Regions from separate parts of the Paenibacillus ottowii genome, predicted to be linked through region 2. Evidence: riboswitches for the same ligand, from Rfam matches in the RefSeq annotation. Region 2 holds a riboswitch; each other region holds the start of a gene.

Evidence for each region. A riboswitch is a leader RNA that binds a small molecule or an ion and turns the genes downstream of it on or off. The one in region 2 is predicted to bind cyclic di-AMP.
Region 1: another riboswitch for cyclic di-AMP. It lies ahead of ACQQ6X_RS10415 (hypothetical protein); the one in region 2 lies ahead of ACQQ6X_RS03915 (C40 family peptidase).
Region 3: another riboswitch for cyclic di-AMP. It lies ahead of ACQQ6X_RS22060 (3D domain-containing protein); the one in region 2 lies ahead of ACQQ6X_RS03915 (C40 family peptidase).

Annotation. Positions count from the first base shown of each region.
Region 1 covers NZ_CP191577.1:2,178,983-2,182,256, reverse strand. The annotation lists tRNA gene ACQQ6X_RS10425 (tRNA-Leu) at 45-127, shown strand; gene ACQQ6X_RS10420 (glutathione peroxidase) at 274-759, opposite strand; cyclic di-AMP (ydaO/yuaA leader) riboswitch at 1,224-1,395, shown strand; gene ACQQ6X_RS10415 (hypothetical protein) at 1,509-1,904, shown strand; gene kdpF (K(+)-transporting ATPase subunit F) at 2,089-2,166, shown strand; gene kdpA (potassium-transporting ATPase subunit KdpA) at 2,309-3,274, shown strand, end outside.
Region 2 covers NZ_CP191577.1:835,597-838,870, reverse strand. The annotation lists gene ACQQ6X_RS03925 (M1 family metallopeptidase) at 1-220, shown strand, start outside; gene ACQQ6X_RS03920 (hypothetical protein) at 232-1,059, shown strand; cyclic di-AMP (ydaO/yuaA leader) riboswitch at 1,336-1,473, shown strand; gene ACQQ6X_RS03915 (C40 family peptidase) at 1,479-1,979, shown strand; gene ACQQ6X_RS03910 (GNAT family N-acetyltransferase) at 2,282-2,773, shown strand; gene ACQQ6X_RS03905 (4a-hydroxytetrahydrobiopterin dehydratase) at 2,867-3,166, opposite strand.
Region 3 covers NZ_CP191577.1:4,727,914-4,731,187, forward strand. The annotation lists gene ACQQ6X_RS22050 (ABC transporter substrate-binding protein/permease) at 1-475, shown strand, start outside; gene ACQQ6X_RS22055 (amino acid ABC transporter ATP-binding protein) at 462-1,184, shown strand; cyclic di-AMP (ydaO/yuaA leader) riboswitch at 1,429-1,596, shown strand; gene ACQQ6X_RS22060 (3D domain-containing protein) at 1,603-2,271, shown strand; gene ACQQ6X_RS22065 (polysaccharide deacetylase family protein) at 2,482-3,274, opposite strand, start outside.

The DNA of each region.
Region 1 (3,274 bases), 1.3 Mb from region 2:
CTGAGAGAGTATAATAAATCTGTTGCCTCAATACATTATGACATGCGGTCGTGGTGGAATGGCAGACACGCTATCTTGAGGGGGTAGTGGGCGTACGCCCGTGGAGGTTCGAGTCCTCTCGACCGCATTATGTGCAATACTTAGTTGAAAAAGCATCCTGACACGTTTTACGTGAAGGGGTGCTTTTTTTTTTGTTAACTTTTTTTATACATCTCGCCACAGAAGCGACCCTATGACAACGGATCGCTCGTTAACTGTAACGAAGAAAGATTGTCAGTTTTCCTGCAAAAGCTTTTCAATATCTCCTGCAAGCTTATCTGGAGTGGTTTGCGGCGCATAACGCTTAAATACGTTACCTTTTCGTGTAATTAAGAATTTAGTAAAATTCCATTTGATTGCTTTAGAGCCCAATACGCCCGGAGCAGTGTGGGTCAGGTAACGAAATAAAGGGTGAGCTTGATCACCATTGACATCTGTTTTGGCGAACATCGGAAAGGTCACACCATAATTGAGTTGGCAAAACTCGGAGATCTCCTCGCTGGAACCCGGCTCTTGTTTGGCAAACTGGTTGCTGGGAAATCCCAAAATTTCGAGCCCCTGTTCATGATACTGGTCGTATAGCTCTTGTAGTGCTTTATATTGGGGGGTTAACCCACATTTGCTGGCAGTATTCACGATAAGAAGAACTTTCCCTTCATATGTGGATATAGGAATTTGCGCTCCTTGCAGGGTCTGCGCATTATATTCATATACGCTCATGCTATTCCTCCTCGTTCAATAATCTACAATTAAATTGTAAACAACTTAAGAAAGGGTTGCAAGCTAGGAAGAGTATACACGCATTGAACTATTGTAAAATCATCTTTTGTTCAAAACGGTAAATTGCGCTTCAAATGGGGCTAATTGAGGAGTTCTTTCTCATAAAAACGGGTTTAATCGGTAATTATCTGGTACATATAGCGTATTTTCTTTCCTTTTTACAATTAAGGAGCAATCATGCCTCACCCTACGCCAATATTGACATGCCTGTCATTTTTGAAAAGGGGTGAAATACAGAGCTTTGGAGAGATGTGAGAAGCATAGATGTGTTGTAAGCGTTATTATTAATCTTCTATGCTCTAAAGGCCGATTTATAGCCTCTCTGTTGAGCTTTACAGTCTTCCTTGCACGGGTGTATGATTCAAGACGTAATTTCAAATTAACAACAATGAAGCAACAACGAATTGTCTAAAGCGCTGAATTTTGCAGTTGCAAAAGCGGGGGAACCAACGAGCATGTACGGCTTTGAAAGCCGTGTGTCTCATGGGGTGAATTTTCCGGTCAAGTGCCGTAAATAGGGCGACTCTCACGTCCGAATCCGACAGCTAACCTCGTAAGCGTACAGGGAGAGGCAACAAACCGCCGTGTGCAGCCATGGTTTATTTTATCATGGAATGTATGAAGCCGGAGGAAGCCTTTTTCCTTCGGCTTCTTTTTGTTGTCTTTTTATACCGGGAGAGGAGCTACTGATGGAAGGTCGGTTAATTATTGTCACTGCACCGAATGAAGCGGGCAGAAGTTTTGTGAAATTGCTTATGTTCAAAAAATTGGCGTTTGCAGTTCTCACAAACAGCACCCAGGAGGAACGACAGCTCAAAAAAATGGGTGTGGAGCACATTGTGCGCATCAATACGATGCAAGCGGGAAAATGGAATTTTCCTAAGAAAGAAATTGGTAGTGTGTATTTGTTCGAAAACAGCTTGAATCTAACTTGCCGTTTCCTGCAAATATGTCGGCCACTAACATCAGAACCGATCTATGTTATTACGCACGGCTGTAATCCACAAGGAGTTTATCGGGGATTGGGAGCGGACCATGTGATCTACACATTGAACGGAGAGGTGGGTTTCTTGCTGAACGGATAAGCACTTATAGCATAGCTGCTTTATGATTTTATGACAGAATCAAAAATGACAATCTGAGGAGCGATACGGAGGATAGGAACATGATGGATTTATACATGCTGCTCGTAATGGCTGTGAGTTATGGAGTGATATTGCTGTTTATACGCTGGTGTGATGTGCAGACCTCAAAAGGAGGGCGAAAAGGATGATCGTTGTGCTAGGGCTCACGATTGTTGTGTTCGTGTATTTAATCTACGCACTCCTGAATCCTGAAAGGTTCTAGTCAATCATAGGATCGAGCAGGCGGGAACAGCAGATCCAGAATGAAGCATCAGAGGGTCATTTTCGCAAACGTGTGCACTCAATGGATGTCTGAATCAGGTCTGTTGTTCCAAATGCAGGAGCATTTTAAGGAGGAATAGAGGATGGAGCTACTGCAAATTGGAATTGTGATCGTCATGTTGCTGCTCTTGGTAAAGCCGGTGGGTACCTATATGTATCACGTATTTTCAAATGAACCGAATCGGACGGATCGGATTTTTGGTGGAACGGAAAAGCTGATTTATAAGGCTGTAGGCTTGAAGAAACAGGAAAGCATGCGTTGGACCACGTATGCTATGAGTTTCATTGCAACCAATGTGGTGCTTGTGGGGATCAGCTACCTGCTATTGCGCTTGCAGGCGATACTCCCGGGCAATCCGGTTGGAAACAGTAATATGGAAGCATCATTGGCCTTTAATACCGTAATCAGCTTTATGACCAATACGAATCTCCAACATTATAGCGGTGAAAGCGGGCTTACGTATCTGACACAGATGGCATTTGTCACGATGATGATGTTTACTTCGGCTGCATCCGGGTTGTCGGTTGCTGCGGCTTTTATGAGAGGTTTGACGCGGCGCGGTGAAGGGCTGGGCAATTTTTTTCAAGATTTTATTAAAGCCATCATACGGATTTTCCTGCCGCTTGCCTTTGTGCTTACGCTGGTGCTGGTAGGGCTAAAGGTACCGCAAACGCTACAATCTACGGCGGATATTACAACTTTAAGCGGTACACAGCAGCAGATTGCTATGGGACCCATTGCTTCGCTGGAATCTATCAAGCATTTGGGTACGAACGGGGGCGGTTATGCTGGAGCTAATTCTGCGCACCCTTTTGAAAATCCAAGTCCTTGGACGAACGTACTGGAAATTCTGGCCATGTGGGTAATGCCTGCTTCGCTGCCTTATACTTTTGGATTGTTTGCCCGTAATCGCAAGCAGGGCTGGATTATTTTCAGTTCGATGATGGTATTGTTTCTTATTTTTCTATCCATTACATATGTGTCGGAGAAGACAGGTAATCCGTTAATCCAGACACTGGGGATGGATGCATCTCAGGGAAGCATGGAA
Region 2 (3,274 bases):
ATTTAAGGCTTGGGACGGTACAGGCAAAAGTACAACCTTTCGACTCAAAAGCAGCTCCCCCGTGTCCTCTGTAGCCGTCGATCCTCTATACACTATTGCCTTGGAGAATAAGCATATTAATAATAACCTGAAGGCTGAATTGAACGAAAAACAACAAACCCGTTGGAGTATAGGTGTAACCAAGCTGTTGGAGACACTGCTTGGAAGTCTGTCATGGTGAGGTGTTTATAGATGCGGACTGTTATAAAAGAAGGCTGGGCGCTGGTGCGCATACGCTTTTATATCGTTATCATTTTATTTCTATATCGTCTGCTGTGGGGGGTATTTCTCTATCGGCTGGTGCAGTCCGCTGTCATCCCGCTGCTGCTTCGTTATCCGGATCAGAGCCAAAACGAGTTGGGAAGGACCTTGTTTTGGATGGAGGGCCAGATCGCTTTGATGGACAGCCGGGAAGTGCACGTGTATTTATGGATACTACTAGGAGCAACCGTATTGCGTATATTGATCACGCCCTTTATTAGAGCCGGCATCTATCAAAGCCTGCATACCGATGCGACTGAACCGCAAAGCCTGTCCTTTTTCAAAGGGATGAAACGGCATGGTATGTCATCGCTGCTGTATTACATCATCGAGTTGGGTCTGCTGCTGCTCCCCGCCTTTTGGGTGGTACCAAGACTCTACCCTATTGTAGCAGGAACGCTGCAATCTTCCTCTTACCTGCTGCATTTGTTGCCCTATGCCATTGGGTGGATGGCTTACGGGTGGTTCATTCGGCAGTGCATCCTGTATATGCAATTGGGCACAGTCAGTGGTCACGCCATACTATCGTCCCTGCTCGCCTTCTTTCGCCAGCTTCTTCCCGCTGTCGGCGTATCCTTGCTGCTCAGTGCTTGTGTGCTGCTGGTCTTCGGTCTATTTGGCACCGTGGCGATGATTTGGACTGGTATGTTGGCGCTGATTCTCCAGCAATCGTATCATTTTGTTACCAGTCTGGTCAGGCTGTGGCATATCAGTTCACAGTACCGACTATGGCATATCGATATCTCCAGCAGAGGTTAACCCCTCCCTTTATGCTATCTTCTGCATTTTCAGCTGTCGAAAAAAACTTTTTCTTCCCCGTCCTCACGACACATAACTGAATACTGTTAACAGAATCTGTTCCTACAGTGTTAGGAACAGATTTTTTTTGTAACTTTTTGCGATGAAACATTTGCCAAAGCCTGCTGTCTTTGTTACAATAATCGCAGTGAACTGATAGTAACAACTTTGTAATCTTTATTGTAACCTTTATCTTAAAAACATCGTTGTCGTGAATACTGCTCTCCAAGGTGCACATCTCAAGTTAAGCCTAATTCCTGGCACCTAGGAAGCGGGGGAACCAGTTTGGGTGAATTGATCTCGCAACAGAGTGGTCATAGGGGAACCTTCTACCGAATCCTTAAGCTAACCTCGCAGGCATTGGAAGGGGTATATTTTTTTTGAAGAAGAAGCTAACGATCGCAGCCATGGGTCTCGCCATTGCCTTTACATCCTTTACTTTCGGTGGCGGCAGTGCATTCGCAGACTCCAAGATGGACCAGGTCATCCAAGATGCCAAAGGAACGAGCTACAGAAGCGGAGGCACTACACTCGAGGGATTCGATTGCTCCGGCTTCACAATGTATGTATTCAACAAACTGGGAATTAAACTGCCGCATCAATCTGGATCACAATTCAAAATGGGATCTTCTGTATCCCGCGATGAAATGAGACCAGGAGACCTGGTGTTCTTCAACACCACAGGAAGAGGCGTATCCCATGTAGGTATCTTCGTAGGTGAAGGGAAATTCGCCCACTCCTCGACTTCGCGTGGTGTAGTAGTTAGCTCACTGAACGAAAATTATTACGCTAACCGTTTTGTCGGTGCAAAAAGAATTATGAGCACAGACGCTTACCATTCTGTAGCTTCAGAAATTCCTGATGACGACAACGTAGAATAACCACCGCACAGCAAGCTAACCCTAGCCGCAATTTGATTCTGGCCGGAATCGATTTGCGGTTTTTTTATGTCCACTACATCAGCTATGATTATCAATACTGACGAACCTACGCCTCAAAAGGTTTCAGTGTTAGCGAACATCGTCGGTTTTACCGTCACCGCTGGGGGAGCATTGAACGGTAAATTCCTTCTTATTGAATGTATACCCGACTTAGGTACGAAATAAACACGCTTGCCATTCCTCTACAACTTGTCTACAATCTGTTGTTAATGATTGAAGTACGCAAAAGGAGGAATGGAAAAGTGCCTGCCTCAATATCCAACTACCGGATCGTACCGATGGACGAGCACCAAGCGGCTGAAATTTGTGAGTGGCGCTATGATCCCCCCTACAACATATACGGCTGGCTTCCATGGGAACAAATGAAGGCACTTGAAGTCGAATTTGGGAGTCCTACGCTTCGCCAGGAGCAATATGTTGCCGTACTGGACGCAAAGAATGAGCTTGCGGGATTTGCTCAATATTTTCCTATGGTTGGTGTGACCCGGCTGGGTCTTGGAATGCGTCCTGAAAGATGCGGACACGGCACAGGCTCCGACTTTGTCCGGGCCATTGCCGAGGAAGCCAGACGACGCCACCCGCAGAATGAGATTGACCTAGAGGTGCTCACCTGGAATCAACGGGCTATTCGAGCCTATAAGGCAGCTGGATTCGGGCTGACAGATACCTATGAGCGCCAGACTCCAGATGGCAGAAAGCCGTTCCATTGTATGGTATATCGTCCTGAACATTAGAACTGGGCTTTATAAATAAAAGCGCCTTCGCTATACAACCGCGATGTTGTATAGCGAAGGCGCTCTTAGCATATACGACAGATCATTACAAACTTAATGACCGCTGCGCATTTTTTCAAAAGCTTCATTATATTGTTGAGCTTCTTTAATATCTACAGCCATAATACCGCCATCGTCCCAAGAGGTCAAACGCAGAGTCACGGTCTTGTAATCAATCGTAATAAATGGATGGTGATTAAATGCCTCAGATATAGCGGCAACTTCATCCACGAATGCAATACCTTTCATAAAACTGGAAAAATTGTATTTCCGAACGATCCATCGTCCTTCCTCCAGTTCCCAGCCCTCCAGTTTCTCCAGATGTGCTTCAATCTCTTCTTGTGTAAAAGGCATGTTACGAACTCCTCCCCGTTTATACGGAAGCCTTTCAGCCGCTTCATGCGGCCAAAACTACGATATATTGGTGTACATATTACCACGGCCCCGTTGATAAATCCATAA
Region 3 (3,274 bases), 1.7 Mb from region 2:
TACACCTATGCTGGTACAGCTCATGATCATTCACTACGGAGTTGCTTTGACGCTGGGTATCAATTTTACCCCACTCCAGTCGGGTGTGATCACATTGTCTCTGAATAGCTCGGCATATTTGGCTGAGATTTTCCGTGCGGGTATTCAGGCCGTAGACCGTGGACAGATGGAAGCTGCCCGTTCGCTCGGGATGGGGCGAGGCAAAGCAATGCGTCATGTCATTTTACCGCAAGCATTTAAATCTATATTGCCTGCTATTGGTAATGAGTTCATTACCATCATTAAAGAATCATCTATTATTTCGACCATTGGGATGGTGGATATTATGTACCAAGCCCAGGTCATTAAGAATATTACCTATGAAGGATTAAGCCCGTTCGTAATCGCAGCCGCTATTTATTTTGTAATGACGTTCAGCTTATCCAAGCTGTTGGGTTTATGGGAAAGGAAGTTGAGAGCCAGTGATCACCGTTAAACAACTGCGTAAATCGTTCGGTAAAAATGAAATTTTAAAAGGCATTGATATAGATATCGCTAAGGGTGAAGTAGTCGTCATCATCGGACCGAGTGGTTCGGGAAAAAGTACGTTTTTGCGTTGTTTGAATCTGTTGGAACAGCCAACAGAAGGGGAGATTTTGTTTGAGGGTGAGCCGATTACTGCCCGTGGTCATAACATTAATGCGACCCGGGAGAAGATGGGAATGGTTTTCCAGCATTTTAATCTGTTTCCGCACAAAACGATATTGCAGAATTTGACACTTGCACCAACGCAGGTGAAAAAGCAGTCGGGGAAAGAAGCAGAAAAAATCGCGCTGGAACTCCTGCGAACCGTAGGTCTTGAGGATAAAAAGAACACCTACCCGAACCAGTTATCCGGCGGCCAAAAGCAACGTATTGCGATAGCACGTGCCTTGGCCATGCAGCCGCACGTAATGCTGTTCGATGAGCCTACTTCTGCTCTGGACCCTGAAATGGTTGGAGAGGTTCTAGACGTAATGAAGAAGCTCGCTGAAGGCGGCATGACGATGGTGATCGTGACGCACGAAATGGGCTTTGCCCGTGAGGTAGGGGATCGGATCATCTTTATGGACAACGGGCAAATTATAGAGCAAGGCACGCCAGAGCAAGTTTTTGGTACTCCAAGCCATGATCGTACTCGTGACTTTCTTGCTAAAGTACTGTAAGAAAATGCTTTTATAAAATATTGACAAGGCCCTTCTCGTGACGATGGTTCACGGAGGGCTTTTCTCTTTTTGTCACCATATCTCCATATTTCCGTAACAAAAAACGGATTCTTAATGACAAAATTGTAATGAGTATAGTATGATGTTCAATGTTCCCAACATTTTCATGCAGATAAGGTTACAAAATTGTGATATTATGCAGTAAGCCAAAACTTACCGAGGCAGCACTTATGATAATAAATACTTAGGAGCTGGGCTCAAACTATGGGAAGTGCGGGGGACGTAATAACGGCCATTATTCCAATACATCATAAAAAGTGTGGAATATGACCTAGGGGTGAATTGCGCAGCATAGGGCTTCTCCTGAGCCCGAATCCGACAGCTAACCTCGCAGGCATAACAGAGGAGGTACATATCTTTGAAACGCTTAAAACATATTGGAAAAGCTATGAAATTTGCGGTGCTTGCCGCAGCAATTGCAGGGCTGGCACAGACAACTGGAGTAGCAGATGCTGCTTCGCTTCATACTGCTAAAGAAGGCGATACCTTCTTTTTGCTTGCCCAACGTTATGGAGTATCAGTTGATGAATTGACGAAGGCTAACCCGAATATTGCGTCCAACAACATATACGCAGGTCTGCAGATTAAAGTGCCAGACGAAAAAAGTGTGGAGGCGGCTTCGGATTCGAAGCCACAGCTTCTTACGGAAAAAGCAACAGCGAATGAGAAGCCAACAATTGAAGCATGGGGTAAGACATTCAATTATAGTAAAGTGGTTGATGTTAAAGCAACGGCATATTCTGCCGCAACCGATGAAAACGGCAAATGGGGTGCAGTTGATTACTATGGTAATCCGCTTAAGCTAGGTACTATTGCGGTAGACCCGAGAGTCATTCCGATGGGAACCAAGGTACTTGTTACAGGCTATTCCCATCCCGGCTTGCCGGACCATTCTTTTGTGGCCGTGGCCCGTGATCAGGGCAGCGCCATTACCGGGAAGCGGATTGATATCTTTATCCCTGGCAATAAATCATTCGTAAACGACTTCGGTTTTCAAGATGTGAAACTGTACGTCATTGATAAATAACATTCTGCCCTAGAAGTGTTTTGAATAACATAATAAGTATTATGTAAACTTATTATTGTGTCGTATAACATAAAATTCGTAACTGGGATGATATTTTATCATGGCCAGTTGCTTATCGCTAAAAAATGCTGTCTTACAAGCAGAAATATTCTGCTCGTCAAGACAGCATTTTTACGTAGTTGGAGTTTATCGTCGAAGCTTAGCATACTCTTATTGTCGTTCCGGTGTGTGAAGCAGCCGGGGGACTGTGACGAATTTGTAGCCCTTAGCTTTTAGAGAGTGGATTAGGCCTGGCAAGGCTTGGACAGTACCTTGCAAATTAGAACTTTGGCCTCCACCTGCATGCATTAAAATAATGGAACCAGGCCCGGTAGCCGGGATTACGTTACGTTGAATTTGTGTTTTGCTTAATCCCTTCCAGTCTAGAGAATCCACATTCCAATTGACAATCATGTATCCATGACGACGTGCCCACTGGATTTGAGGCTCCGTGATTTCACCATAGGGTGGTCGTATCAACCTAGGTCGGAAGCCTGCGCTCGCTTCTAAAATGCGTTCTGTTTTTGTAATCTGGTAGCGGAATCGTTCGGGGGTGGCCTTCCTGAAATCCGGATGAGTATAGGAATGGTTTCCTATAGCATGACCCTCACGGATGATACGGCGTATGATCCCCGGATGTTTTTCAGCACGATGACCGACGATAAAAAAAGTAGCTTTGATGCCGTTTGCGTGTAATACGTCCAAAACCTGCGGCGTATACCTTGAATCGGGCACATCATCAAAGGTTAAGGCAATTTGGCGGGTGTGCGGGCCGCACATTTTAAAAATGTCCGCATGCTTTTTTCGCAGCACCGCTAAGGTTGGAGCAGCTCGATCTTTTCTTGGATGTTCAGTAGTAGCGGCAGCAGCTTCCTTGGGATGGGGCGTTCCAATATAGGGAGGCGTGTCCGCGTATACGGGAAAACTTGAAAATGCTAGTAACAGCGCTAAACACGGCAAAGCT